2 regions of the Phyllobacterium sp. NPDC097923 genome follow, and region 1 is predicted to be linked to the other one. Evidence: riboswitches for the same ligand, from Rfam matches in the RefSeq annotation. Region 1 holds a riboswitch; the other holds the start of a gene.
What was found. Region 1 has a riboswitch for cobalamin ahead of ACIQWS_RS21275 (aromatic ring-hydroxylating dioxygenase subunit alpha). Riboswitches for the same ligand answer to the same signal wherever they lie in the genome.

Region 1 (7,235 bases):
GTGGGCGAGGCCATCGATTGGGTCAACAAGCTTGCCTTCGTCAAGCCGTTCTTCATCGAAGAGCCGACCAGCCCGGATGACGTGGCGGGCCACCGCAAGATCCGGCAGGCAATCAAGCCGGTGAAGGTCGCGACCGGCGAGATGTGCCAGAACCGCATCATGTTCAAGCAGTTCATCGCCGAAGGCGCCATCGACGTGGTGCAGATCGATTCGTGCCGCATGGGCGGTCTGAACGAAGTGCTCGCCGTGCTGCTGATTGCCGCCAAATATGAGCTTCCTGTCTGGCCGCATGCGGGCGGTGTCGGCCTGTGCGAATATGTGCAGCATCTGTCGATGATCGACTATATCGCCGTGTCGGGGACGAAGGAGGGCCGGGTGATCGAATATGTCGACCATCTGCACGAACATTTTGTCGATCCCTGCCATATCCGGGATGCCGCCTATATGCCACCGTCGCTGCCGGGTTTCTCGATTGAAATGAAACAGGCGTCGATCAAGGAATATCTCCACCGGCCATAGGAAAAGGGGCGGGGCTTCATCAGTCTGACAAAGAGCTGTCCTATGGCGATTGCATTGTCTTTTCTCGTCACGGGGTTCCCATGCTCGATCTGATCAAGCCTTCGCTTGCCCGCTTTGCCGCCAGCCTGCACCCGGAACCACCGGTGCATCTTGGCCGGCGCTACAACAGCGCGGGCGTCTTTCAGCCGGAACCTGGCAATACGGTGGTCTGCCATCTCGTGAAGGGGTCCGAGTCGGAAGGCTCGGTCATTGCCGTGCGCGACCGGATGCTGGCGATGCCCGATGCCGGGCAACTGGCCTTTACCCCCGTCTCCAGCCTGCACATGACGCTGTTTCAGGGCATTATCGAATATCGCCGCCGCCCGTCCTATTGGCCGGATGATGTTCCATTGGAGACAAGCATCGACGACATGACGCGGCTTTATGTGGATCGCCTGCGGGATTTCGAGGGATGCGGGCCGTTCAACGTGGAGGTGATCGATGTCACGCCGGCAGGTCTGACCGTGGCGGGCGCCAGTGAATATGACGAGCGCATCATGCGCGCCTGGCGCGATGAACTGGCCGTGCCGTTCGGTTACCGGCATCCTGATCACGACACCTATGTCTTCCACATCACGCTGGCCTATCCGATCGCGCGGTTCCCGGATGAAAGGCTCGGGGCCTGGCAGGAACTTCTGGATGATTGCCTAGCATTCATCCGGCGTGAATCGCCGGTCATTGCGTTGAATGCGCCCGCATTGTGCAGTTTTGTCGATATGAATCATTTCGAGGAACTGGTGGTTCTGGATTGAACCAGAGGCCGTTTGATCGCCAATCTGCGACATAGTGTACACGCGCCCGGCGTGTCGTCTTACGTAAATGCGATGTCGTTTCCGCACCTATTCTTTTTGGGTGCCGGATGCTTTTATCGGGGCACTTGAGGTGCCGCTTTTCTAGGGAAGCGGAGAATTGGGAAGCCGGTCGGAAACCCGGCGCTGCCCCCGCAACGGTAGTGGAGTGAAACACGGCATAACAGCCACTGGGTCACAACCCCGGGAAGGCGTCGTGACAGCCGATACGGCAACTCCAGAGCCCGGAAACCAGCCTCGGTACTGAAAACCGACTGATCGCGGTGGGCGATCAAGGAGCATGATTCTGTGCGGGCACCAGCCGGTGGCTGGCCGTGCAGGCGTTCTTCCTCCGTCACCACCAGTCAGTTCTTTCGCAACATCGAGGCGAGGACACGACATGGATATACGCAACGAACTGCTCCGGAACCTGAGAAACCGGAAACCCGGCTACGGCCTTGAACAGTCTTTCTATTCCGATCCGGATTATTTCCGGCTGGATATGGAGAACATCTTTTATCGCGACTGGCTGTTCATCGGCCATGATTGCGAAGTCGCCAAGCCCGGCAACTTCTTCACGGTGCAGGTCGGCGACTATCCCGTGGTCATCGTGCGCGACCGCCAGGGCCAGATCCGGGCTTTTCACAATTCCTGCCGCCATCGCGGCTCGCGCGTCTGCTCGGCTGAGCGCGGCACGTCGGCCAAGCTCGTCTGCCCCTATCACCAGTGGACCTACGAGCTTGACGGGCGCCTGCTGTTCGCCCGCCAGATGGGCGATGATTTCGACGCCAGCCAGCACAGCCTGAAGCCGGTGCAGTGCGAAAGCGTCGGCGGTTACATCTTCATCTGCCTGGCGCAGAATCCTGTCGATTTCAGCGCGACGCGCGCACTGATCGAACCCTATCTCGCGCCGCACCACCTCACCGAAACCAAGGTGGCCTATCAGAGCACCATCGTCGAAAAGGGCAACTGGAAGCTGGTCTGGGAAAACAACCGCGAGTGCTATCACTGCGTGGCCAATCATCCCGAGCTGTGCAAGACTTTCCCGGAAGCGCCGAGCGTAAGCGGTGTCCAGGGCGCCGCCGACGATCCGGAGATTGCCGCGCACTGGCAGCGCTGCGAAGCGGCAGGCCTGCCCAGCATTTTCCGCATGTCCGATGACGGCCAGTACCGCGCCACCCGTGTGCCGCTGCTGCGCGATGCGGAAAGCTACACGATGAGCGGGCGCCGCGCCGTCGGCCGGCAGCTCAGCGACAGCGTCAACGAGAAGCAGATCGGCTCGCTGCTGCTGTTCCATTACCCGACCACCTGGAACCATATCCTCGGCGACCATGCCATTTCCTTCCGTGTGCTGCCGCTCGGCCCGGATGAAACGCAGGTCACCACCAAATGGCTGGTGCACAAGGATGCGGTCGAGGGCGTGGATTACACCATCGAGGAACTGACGCATGTCTGGCTCGAGACCAATGACCAGGACCGCCGGATCGTCGAGGAAAATGCCTTCGGCATCCGCTCGCCCGCCTATGAGCCCGGACCCTATTCGCCCGAGCATGAAGGCGGCGTGCTGCAATTCCTCGAATGGTACTGCAGGTTCATGGAAGAGCGTCTCTCCGGCGGCGATACGCGGCTCAGCAAGGTAGCATAGGTACACAATGAACATGGGCGTTCCTCAGTCTTACCCGCACCTTGACCAGATGCAGCCATGGAATGACCGGCTGCATCTGCTGGAGTGTCTGTCGATCATCGAGGAAGCGCCGAATGTGAAGACCTTCACATTCCGTTCCGACAACCAGAACTGGTTCCGCTACGAGCCGGGCCAGTTCATGACCTTCGAGCTGCCGGTGCAGCCCGAAGCCGTCCTGCGCACCTATACGCTCTCCTCCAGCCCGTCACGGCCCTTCACCATCGCCGTGACGGTCAAGGCACAGGAGAACAGCATCGGCACCCGCTGGATGCTGGATCACCTGACCCCCGGCATGCGGCTGAAGGCCTTCGGTCCGCTCGGCGATTTCTCCATGCGCAGGCATCCGGGGGAAAAGTACCTGTTCATCTCGGCCGGGTCCGGCATCACGCCGATGATGTCGATGACCCGCTGGATGCATGATTGCGCCCCGCAGAGCGATATCAGCTTCGTCACCTGCGCCCGCCGGCCCAGCGACATCATTTTCCGCCGGGAACTGGAATATCTGACAAACTGCATGCCCAACCTGAAACTGTCGTTCCTGATCAAGGAACATGAGATGGGGCAGGTGTGGACCGGTATCCGCGGGCGGTTGGAAGCGCCCAAGCTGCCGCTACTGTCACCCGATTTCAAGGACAGGACGATCTTCTGCTGCGGTCCGGAAAGTTTCATGCGCGATGTGCGCGGCATGCTCGAAGCCAGCGGTTTCGACATGGCGCGGTATCATCAGGAAAGCTTCGGTCCTGCCGCAGAACCCGTCTTGCCCGCCTTCGATGTGATGTCCACCGACGCCGTGGAAGCATCGGCGACGATCACCTTTTCCATGTCGGGCATGGACGTGCCGTGCATGCCGGGGGATACGATCCTCAAGGCGGCGCGCGGCGCCGGTATCCGCATTGCAGCGGCCTGCGAATCCGGCCTGTGCGGCACGTGCAAGGTGATGAAACTCTCGGGCAAGTCCGAGATGGATCACAATGGCGGCATTCTCGACGAGGAGATCGACGAGGGATTTGTCCTTGCCTGCTGCACGAAACCCCTCGGCAATGTGGAGATCGAGGCCTGAGCGCCACCTTTTGAGGTATTCTCCGCTCTGAAGTGCAGGCAATAACTGGCAGGGAAGGCTGGCATTGCGATTGTGCGTGGTTCGACAAGCTCACCATGAGGGAGAGGGTTGGGCTGCAATGCTTAATCACAAGGATTGCAGGATATGACTCCCTGAAGTCCTCATCCTCCCTCATGGTGAGCTTGTCGAACCACGCACCACGCACCGTAAAAAATGCCTGTGCCTAAAACACCACGGTCTTGTGGCCGTTGAGCATGACGCGGGATTCGAGGTGCTTCTTGACGGCACGGGCGAGCACCCGGCTCTCGATATCGCGGCCGGTGGCGACAAAGTCCTCGGCGCTCATGGCATGGCTGACCCGCTCGGTCTCCTGCTCGATGATCGGGCCCTCGTCGAGGTCGGGCGTGACATAATGCGCCGTCGCGCCGATCAGCTTCACCCCGCGCTCGAACGCCTGGTGATAGGGCTTTGCCCCCTTGAAGCTCGGCAGGAACGAATGGTGGATGTTGATCACCTTGCCGAACAGCCGTTTTGACAGATTGTCCGACAGAACCTGCATGTAGCGGGCGAGGATGACGAGATCGGCGCCGGTGTCCTTGACGATCTTCAGCAGCGCCTCCTCCTGCGCCGTCTTGTTGTCCTTGGACACGGGCAGCACATGGTAGGGGATGCCCTCATGCTCGGCAAAGCGGCGGCTGTCCTCGTGGTTGGAGACGATGGCGGCCACTTCCGCATCGAGCCAGCCGACCTTGATCTGGTAGAACAGGTGCAACAGCGCATGGTCGAACTTCGACACCATGATGACGATCTTCGGCTTCTTGGCCTGATCGATCAGCGTGGTCTTCATGCCGAAGCGCTCGATGGCGGGTTTCAGCGCCCGCTCGACATCGTCCTTGGAGGTTTCCTCCGAGGCGGCAAAGGCGATGCGCATGAAGAAGCGGTTGGTCTGGCGGTCCCAGAACTGGTTGCTCTCGGCGATATTGGCATCCAGCGCCGCCAGCTCCGTCGTCACCGATGCCACGATCCCCGGCTTGTCTTCGCACGACAGGGTGAGGACGAAACCGTGCGTATAATCAGAGGGCTGACGGGTTACGGGCGAGGTGGGGGACTGATGATCCATCGGTTCAAACTCCAGGAAGCTCTTTGAGAAAACGGTCCAGTTCGTCATGCGGAATTCCAACCACATGTTCGGCTGCCGGATAGTTTTTTGCGTGCACGTCTGCGACAAACTCGGAAAAGGCTGCGACCCTTTCCTGCTGCAGGCGGTCATATTCGGCAGAAAAGTTGCGGTAGGTCTTGGCATGGCGCGGATAATGGCCGCGGTTCGATCCAAGAATATCCTCGGCGAAGAGATATTGCGCATCGCAGCCGGCACCTGCGCCCATGGAAATCATGAACAGCGAGGTGCGCTCGGAAATGGCGGTTGCAACCGCCACCGGCACCACCTCGATTTCGGCGGCAAAGGCCCCGGCCTCGTCCAGCGCCTTGGTCTGGCGCCAGATGTCGAGCGCGCTTTGCGCCGTCTTGCCGACAGCTTTGAAGCCGCCGGTCCAGGTCGCCTTTGACGGGATCAGGCCGACATGGCCGCAGACAGGAATGCCTTCATCGCGCATGCGCCGGATGGTTGACAGGCTGGCCGCGCAATAGACGGCATCACCGCCTGCGCGCAAGGCGCAAAAGGCGGCGCGCAGGTAATCTTCCGCTGTGATGAAATCGCCGTATTCAAGGCCGGGAATAGTGAAACAGGATGGCGCCGCATCGCGGAAGGCGGGAGAGAGCAGCGCCGGCGGCACGGACAGGATATCGACCCGCGCGCGTTCGGCGGCTTCCGCCTCTTCAAGCGTTTCGACCCGCAGCATGGTCAGCTGGCGACGGCCCTTCATTGCGAGAATGTCCGCCACCGTGGGGCGTTTGCTGGTCATGGTGTCTCCGTCCGTTTCAGGCTGCGAGCAGCGATTTGAGTTTGATGTCCGGAGCGGCAAGATGAACCTGATCGGGACAGGCGCTGCGGGCAATCAGCATTTCCGCCAGCCGGATATCCCGGGCGACGCTGTTGCCAGGACCAATGCCGCTGGCAGCGACAAGGCGTCCATCCGCCGCGAGATGGAACAGGATGAACGCGCCGTCGCCGAGATCCCGGTGGATTGTCCTGATACCCTCGTCGGCAAGCCCGGCCACCTGCAGCCCCAACTCGTACTGATCGGACCAGAACCACGGAACGGCGCGATGCGGCTCGCAAAGCCCAAGCATGTTGCGGGCGGCGAGCGTGCCCTGTTCCTGCGCATTGCGCCACGCTTCCAGCCGCACCTGGCGACCGCCATAGAGGGCAAGCGGAAACGCACAGCAATCGCCGGCAGCAAAAATATCCGGGTCGCTCGTCTGCAGATGCGCATTGACGAGGATGCCATTGGCGGTTTCCAGACCGGCTGCCTCGGCGAGGGCCGTAACCGGAAGGGCGCCGATGCCGATGACGGCGAGGTCCGCCTCAAGCTTTTCACCATCGGCAAGCGTCATGGTGACGCTGGCTTCCCGGTCGGCGATCGCTGCAATGGCAACGCCGCAGCGGATGAGAACGCCTTCCTGCCGGTGACGTGCCGCGATGACTCCGGCGATTTCCTCCGGTACGCCGCGCATCAGAATGCGCGCCTGGGTTTCGAGCACGGTAACCACGGCGCCGCGCTGGCGCGCACTGGCCGCAAGTTCAAGGCCGATGAAGCCGCCGCCGACAATGACAATGCGTGCGCCCGGCTGAAGGTGCGCGCGGATGGCCAGCGCGTCGTCATAGCTGCGCAGACAGGTGCAATGCCTGCTTGCCGCCGCCAGCGGCAGCGGGCGGGGGACGGCACCCGTCGCGAGCAGCAGCCGGTCATAGGCAAGACGTTTGCCACCGGCGAAGATGACGTCCTTCGCTTCCCGGTCTATTCCAATCGCGGTCGTGCTCGCAACGTAGCGGATATCCTGTTCGGCGAACCGGTCCTCTCCCGCGATGGTTCTGGCGACGGGATGCTCCGGTGAAACCATGGTGTCCTTGGACAAAGGCGGCCGTTCATAGGGAAGGTGTTTTTCCGCGCCGATCAGCGTGACCGGCCCGGCATATCCGTTCTCCCGCAGCGCGAAGGCGGCGCGGGCGCCGCATTCGCCGCCG
Region 2 (7,235 bases), on a different contig from region 1:
ATCGTCCGTGAAGGTGCCGATCTGGTCATCGTCGAGGGGGCGGGGTCTCCCGCCGAAATCAACCTGCGGGCGGGCGATATCGCCAATATGGGCTTTGCCATCCGCGCCAATGTTCCCGTGGTGCTGGTCGGCGATATCGATCGCGGCGGGGTGATCGCCTCGCTCGTCGGCACCCATGCGATCCTGCAGCGGGAAGACCGGGAGATGATTGCCGGCTATATCATCAACAAGTTTCGTGGCGACGTCTCGCTGTTCGATGACGGCCTGAAAGCCATAACCCAGTTCACCGGCTGGCCGTCTTTCGGCGTGGTGCCATGGCTGAAGGACGCGGCGCGGCTGCCGGCGGAGGATTCCGTCGTGCTGGAACGTCTGGTGAAGGGCGAGGGCCGGGCGCTGAAGATCGCCGTGCCGGTGCTCGACCGCATCGCCAATTTCGACGATCTCGACCCGCTGATGGCCGAACCGCAGGTGGATGTGGTGATGGTGCGCAGCGGCGAGCGGCTGCCTGCCGATGCGGGACTGGTCATCATTCCGGGGTCCAAATCCACCATCGGCGACCTCCTGCGCTTCCGCGAGAATGGCTGGGACAGGGATCTCGACCTGCACCGGCGGCGCGGCGGCCATATCATCGGCATATGCGGCGGTTTCCAGATGCTGGGCAGAACGGTGCGCGATCCCGACGGCATCGAGGGCAGCGTGACGGAGACGGCAGGGCTCGGGCATCTCGATATCGATACGGTGATGGAGCCGGAAAAGACCGTGCGCAATGTGGCGGCGCAGTCGCTGCCATTCGACCTGCCGCTGGATGGCTACGAGATTCATCTGGGCCGGACGACCGGCCCGGACTGTTCGCGCCCCGCCGTGCGCATCAACGGCGTCGACGACGGTGCCATATCGGCGGACGGCAAGGTTTTCGGCACCTATCTGCATGGGCTTTTCGGGGCGGACCGGTTTCGCGCCGCGCTGCTGGGCACGATGGGCATTGCCGCTGAAGCATTCGACTACAAGGCCGGGGTGGATGCCGCGCTGGATAGTGTCGCCGCCGAGCTTGAAACAGTGCTGGATGTGGATGCGCTGCTCGCATGTGCTGCGGTGCGTGGTTCGACAAGCTCACCATGAGGGGATGGGTGGGCTGCAATGCTAATCGCGGAGATTGCAGAACATATCCCCTGCAATCCTCCACCTCCCTCATGGTGAGCTTGTCGAACCACCCACTACTCCCTGAGCAAACCGTGCGGATTCCATTGACATTTCCCGTGGGGGGTGAATAACGTCCCAGCCATGATTGGTTCCCATATTGGCCAAAGGCCAAGGGATCAAAAGGGAATGCGACGGTTGTACCCTCAAGGGCGACCCCACCGCAGCCGACCCCGCGACTGTAGAGCGGCGAGGATCAATGCAAAGCCTGACGCATATGCAGAAGGCAGCCACTGGGAAACCGGGAAGGCAGCATTCATCCTGTGACCCGCGAGCCAGGAGACCTGCCAGTCATAGAGCGTTTCCCAGGAAGCGCTCGGGGTAATCCTGCCCAAGAACCGAAGGGTCGTGTCCCTTCAGGCCCAGCACGGAGGTTGTTATGGCTGCTCGCATTGTATACGCGCTCGTTTCCCCGCCCGCATTCCGCTTGATCGTACCTGACGGATCATCGCGATTGCAGTGACGGCGATGCCCCAGCTGAATCACGGCGTGACCTTCATTCTCGGCGGTGCCCGCTCGGGCAAGTCCAGCTTTGCCGAAGGCCTGATCATGGCTTCCGGCCTTGAGCCCGTTTATCTCGCAACCGGCAGGTCCTGGGACGAGGAAATGTCTGTCCGCATCGACCTGCACAAGGCGCAGCGCGGTTCATCCTGGCACACCATCGAAGAGCCGCTCGATCTGGTGGACACCCTGCAGGGGGTTGCGGCCACGGACAAAGCGATCCTTGTCGATTGCCTGACGCTCTGGCTGACCAATCTGATGATGGCCGAGCGCGATATCACCGCCGAGACACGGCAGCTCATGCAAGCGCTGCCGAAACTTCAAGGCTCGATCGTTCTGGTTTCGAACGAAGTGGGTCTCGGCATTGTACCGGAGAACCGCATGGCGCGCGATTTTCGCGACCATGCCGGACGTCTCCATCAGGCCGTGGCGCAGGCCGCGGCAACAGTCTATTTCGTGGCAGCCGGGCTGCCGCTCACCATGAAGGGATAGGAATATGCAGGGTCAGAAGATTCCAGCGACGGTCATCACCGGTTTTCTCGGTTCGGGCAAAACCACGATGATCCGCAATCTGCTCGAAAATGCCAATGGCAAGCGCATTGCGCTCATAATCAACGAGTTCGGCGATCTCGGCGTCGACGGCGGCCTGCTGAAGGGCTGCGGCATCGAAGCCTGCCGGGACGAGGATGTGATCGAGTTGAACAATGGCTGCATCTGCTGCACCGTGGCCGATGATTTCATCCCGACCATGACCAAGCTGCTCGACCGTCCGGACCGTCCGGACCATATCGTCATCGAGACCTCGGGCCTCGCGCTGCCGCAGCCTCTGGTTGCAGCCTTCAACTGGCCGGAGATCAAGACGCAGGTGACGGTTGACGGTGTCGTCACCGTGATCGACGCTTCCGCCGTGTCCGAAGGCCGCTTTGCCGATGACCACGACAAGGTGGATGCCCAGCGCATCCAGGATGAATCGCTCGACCATGACAGCCCGCTTGAAGAACTGTTCGAGGACCAGATCCGCGCCGCCGACCTGATCGTCCTGAACAAGAGCGACCTGATCAGCGACAAGCAGCTCGACGGCGTGCGCGGCGATGTGCAGAGCCGTTCGTCGCGTTCGCTCAACATGGTGTCGGCCAGCTTCGGCAAGCTCAGCAATGAACTGCTGCTCGGTCTCGGCGTCGGCACTGAAGAGGACATCGCCAACCGCAAGTCGCACCATGAAATGGAGCATGAAGCGGGCGAAGAGCACGACCATGACGAATTCGAGAGCTTTGTTGTCGGGCTTGGTCCGGTGGCCGAACCCAAAAACTTTGTCGAGAAGCTGAAGGCCGTGATTGCCGATCACGACATCCTGCGCCTCAAAGGCTTTGCCGATGTTCCCGGCAAGCCGATGCGGCTGGTGGTGCAGGCCGTCGGAACGCGCATCGAGCATTACTTCGACCGTGCGTGGAATCCGGGCGAGGAACGGCAGACCCGTCTCGTCGTCATCGGACTGCACGATATCGACAATGACGCCATCACATCGGCGGTCACCGCCGCTGCCGCTGCCTGACGATAGGATATTGAATGCATCTCCTGCTTGCCCAGAAAGGCACCATCGCTGAAGGCACCGAGGCCATCGACCTCGGCCAGACGCCGGGAGATGTGCTGTTCCTGTCCGCCGCCGATACGGAGCTGGCGAGCCTTGCCGCCGCACGGCGGCAGGGCGATGGTGCAGTTTCGCTGCGCCTTGCCAATATGATGAGCCTGTCGCACCCGATGTCCGTCGATGCCTATGTCGAGCGGACAGCGCGGCATGCCAGGCTGATCGTCGTGCGGGTGATCGGCGGCGAGAGCTACTGGCCCTATGGCCTCGAAGCGCTGCATGCCTGCGCCATCAATCACAAGGTGCAGCTTGCGGTGTTGCCGGGAGACGACAAGCCCGATCCGGGGCTCGACCGGTTTTCAACCGTCGCCCGGCCCGACCGCGATGCGCTCTGGCATTATCTGCTGGAGGGCGGGGCGCAGAATGCCCAGCGTTTCCTCGATTATTGCGCGGCGCTGATTTTTTCCGGCGAGAAGCCGCAGGAGGCCGCGCCCCTGCTCAAGGCGGGGTTGTGGTGGCCCGGCAATTCAGCACCCTCGCTGGACGCGATGCGGCTTGACTGGACGGATGGCGCGCCTGTCATTGCCATCTGCTTCTACCGGGCGCTGGTGCAAAGCGGCCAGACCCAGCCTGTGGCGGCTTTGCTTGATGCGTTGCGCGCCAAGGGGCTCAATCCGCTGCCGGTGTTTGTCTCCAGCCTGAAGGATCCGGTTTCCATCGCCACGCTGGAGAGCATCTTTGCCGAAGCACCGCCCGCCGTGGTGTTGAATGCCACGGGGTTTGCCGTGTCTGCACCCGGTTCCGCGCGCAAGCCGACCGTGCTTGAACATGATGGCGCGATGGTGCTGCAGGTCATCTTCTCCGGCTCCAGCGCCGAGCAGTGGCGCCTGTCCGATCAGGGGCTTTCCGCCCGCGACCTGGCGATGAATGTTGCCCTGCCCGAGGTGGATGGCCGGGTTTTGTCGCGTGCGGTCTCATTCAAGTCGGCGCAGCATTTCGACGAGGCGGTGCAGGCCAATATCGTCATGCATGAACCGCAGGCCGACCGTGTCGCCTTCGTCGCCGATCTCGCGGCGAACTGGGCACGCCTGCGCACAAGCAAGCCGAATGAGCGCCGCGTTGCGCTTGTCATGTCCAACTATCCCAACCGGGACGGACGGCTTGGCAACGGCGTCGGGCTCGACACTCCTGCCGGTACATGGCAGGTGCTGAAATCCATGCGTGATGCCGGATACGATATCGCCGATATGCCCGCCGATGGCGAAGCGCTGATCAACCATCTGATGGCGGGCCCGACCAATGCGGCCAGCGACGGGCGCGCCATCCGCGAGACGATTTCGCTCAATCAATACAACAGCTTCTTTCAATCGCTTCCCCAGGTGATTCAGGAGAAGGTGACGGCGCGCTGGGGTGCGCCGGATGCCGATCCGTTCTTCCTCGATGCGGCGCGCGGCTTTGCGCTGCCGCTCAGCCGGTTCGGCGCGGTGCTGGTCGGCATCCAGCCGGCACGCGGCTACAATATCGATCCGAAGGACACCTATCACTCACCCGATCTGGTGCCGCCGCACGGCTATCTCGCCTTCTATGCCTATCTGCGCGGTGTCTACGATGCACATGCCATCGTGCATGTGGGCAAACACGGCAATCTCGAATGGCTGCCGGGCAAGGCGCTGGCGCTGTCGGAAACCTGTTTCCCCGAGGCGGTGCTGGGGCCGGTGCCGCATATCTATCCGTTCATCGTCAACGATCCGGGCGAGGGTACACAGGCAAAACGCCGCTCCGCCGCCGTCATTATCGATCACCTGACACCGCCTTTGACCCGGGCCGAAAGCTACGGGCCGCTGAAGGACCTCGAAGCGCTGGTCGACGAATATTACGAAGCGTCCGGCGTCGATCCGCGCCGCCTCGTGCGGCTGAAGGTGCAGATTCTTGATCTCGTGCGCGATATCGGTCTCGACAGCGATGCGGGCATTCACGATCACGATCCCGACGATCTCGCCCTGCAGAAGCTCGATGCCTATCTCTGCGACCTCAAGGAGATGCAGATACGCGACGGGTTGCATATTTTCGGCCTGTCGCCGGAAGGGCGCCTGCTCACCGATCTGGTGGTCGCGCTGGCGCGCGTGCCGCGCGGTTCGGGTGTTGGCGCCGATCAAAGCCTGCAGCGCGCCATCGCTGCTGATCTCGGCTTTGCCGGTTTCGATCCGCTGGATTGCGATATGGCCGCACCTTGGAGCGCGGAACGGCCCATAATTCTGAACGCTGTCACCAGCGATCCCTGGCGCATTGCCGGTGATACGGTGGAGCGCATCGAGTTGCTGGCCGCCAGGCTGGTGGCCGGTGAAACCGCCTGTCCCGGGGATTGGCAGGCGACGCAAACGGTTCTGGACGGTATCCGCGCAACCCTGCATCCGGCTGTGATGGCCTGCGGCGCAGCCGAAATGACCGGGCTCATGACGGCGCTGAACGGACGCTTTGTGGCGCCGGGGCCGTCAGGCGCACCGACGCGCGGACGTCCGGACGTTCTGCCGACCGGACGCAATTTCTTTTCCGTCGACAGCCGCGCCGTACCGACACCCGCCGCATGGGAGCTTGGGCAGAAATCGGCTGAGCTGTTGATCCGCCGCTATACGCAGGATCATGGGGAGTGGCCGACATCGCTGGGGCTGACCGCCTGGGGTACATCAAACATGCGCACCGGCGGCGACGATATTGCGCAGGCGCTGGCCCTGATCGGGGTCAAACCGGTCTGGGACATGGCTTCGCGGCGTGTCACGGGATACGAGATCATTCCGCCTGCCGTGCTTGGCCGTCCGCGCGTCGACGTGACCCTGCGCATCTCCGGCTTTTTCCGCGATGCTTTCCCCGACCAGATCGCACTGTTCGACACGGCGGTGCGGGCGGTCGGCGCCTTGCCCGAAGACGCGGAAGACAATCCCATTGCCCTGCGCATGCGCAGCGAACAGGCGCGGCTTGTGGCGGAGGGAGCCGACGAGAAGACGGCAAAGCAGCGGGCGGGCTTTCGCGTGTTCGGTTCAAAGCCCGGTGCCTATGGTGCCGGCCTGCAGGCGCTGATTGACGAAAAGGCCTGGGACAAGCGCGACGACCTTGCCGAGGCATGGCTGGTCTGGGGCGGTTATGCCTATGGCGCGGGGGAAGAGGGCAAGGCGGAGCGCGGTCTTCTCGAAGAGCGCCTGCGCACCGTTGAGGCCGTGGTGCAGAATCAGGACAACCGCGAGCACGACCTGCTCGACTCCGACGATTACTATCAGTTCGAGGGCGGGATGTCGGCGGCGGTCGAGCAATTGTCGGGCGAGCGTCCAGCCATCTACCACAATGATCATTCGCGTCCTGAAAAGCCTGTCATCCGTACGCTCGAAGAGGAAATCGGGCGAACCGTGCGCGGCCGCGTGACCAATCCGAAGTGGATCGCCGGGGTTATGCGCCATGGCTATAAGGGTGCATTCGAGATGGCGGCAACGGTCGACTATCTCTTCGCCTTCGCCGCCACGACGGGCGCCGTGCGCACGCACCATTTCGAGGCGGTCTATCAGGCGTTCCTGATGGACGAGGATGTGCGGACATTCCTGAAAGACAAGAACCCGCATGCGCTGCGGGATATCGCCGAAAAGCTGGAGGAGGCCGTGCAGCGCGGCTTCTGGACCCCGCGGTCGAACTCGGCGCGCTATGAACTCGGCATGCTTGCCGCCTGAGACAATGATTCGGAAGGAGACGCCAAATGGCTGAAAAATCACAGAAACTGTTGAACCTGACCGAAGAGGAAGTCAACGCGCGCCACGCCGACAAGATGCGCAAGAAGAAGGCCGTGCGCGACAAGATCCTTGCCACCAAGACCGATGAAAAGGGACTGGTCATCGTCAATACCGGCAAGGGCAAGGGCAAATCGACGGCCGGTTTCGGCGTCGTGTTTCGGGCGCTCGGCCACGGCATG

Region 2: another riboswitch for cobalamin. It lies ahead of cobU (bifunctional adenosylcobinamide kinase/adenosylcobinamide-phosphate guanylyltransferase); the one in region 1 lies ahead of ACIQWS_RS21275 (aromatic ring-hydroxylating dioxygenase subunit alpha).

Annotation. Positions count from the first base shown of each region.
Region 1 covers NZ_JBIWBL010000005.1:182,728-189,962, reverse strand. Annotated here, with positions in the region: gene ACIQWS_RS21285 (L-fuconate dehydratase) at 1-519, shown strand, start outside; gene ACIQWS_RS21280 (DUF1868 domain-containing protein) at 600-1,310, shown strand; cobalamin riboswitch at 1,422-1,622, shown strand; gene ACIQWS_RS21275 (aromatic ring-hydroxylating dioxygenase subunit alpha) at 1,747-2,991, shown strand; gene ACIQWS_RS21270 (hybrid-cluster NAD(P)-dependent oxidoreductase) at 2,999-4,090, shown strand; gene purU (formyltetrahydrofolate deformylase) at 4,314-5,210, opposite strand; gene ACIQWS_RS21260 (3-methyl-2-oxobutanoate hydroxymethyltransferase) at 5,215-6,012, opposite strand; gene ACIQWS_RS21255 (NAD(P)/FAD-dependent oxidoreductase) at 6,029-7,235, opposite strand, start outside.
Region 2 covers NZ_JBIWBL010000001.1:2,193,009-2,200,243, reverse strand. Annotated here, with positions in the region: gene ACIQWS_RS11140 (cobyric acid synthase) at 1-1,119, shown strand, start outside; cobalamin riboswitch at 1,270-1,504, shown strand; gene cobU (bifunctional adenosylcobinamide kinase/adenosylcobinamide-phosphate guanylyltransferase) at 1,666-2,190, shown strand; gene cobW (cobalamin biosynthesis protein CobW) at 2,195-3,250, shown strand; gene cobN (cobaltochelatase subunit CobN) at 3,265-6,996, shown strand; gene cobO (cob(I)yrinic acid a,c-diamide adenosyltransferase) at 7,023-7,235, shown strand, end outside.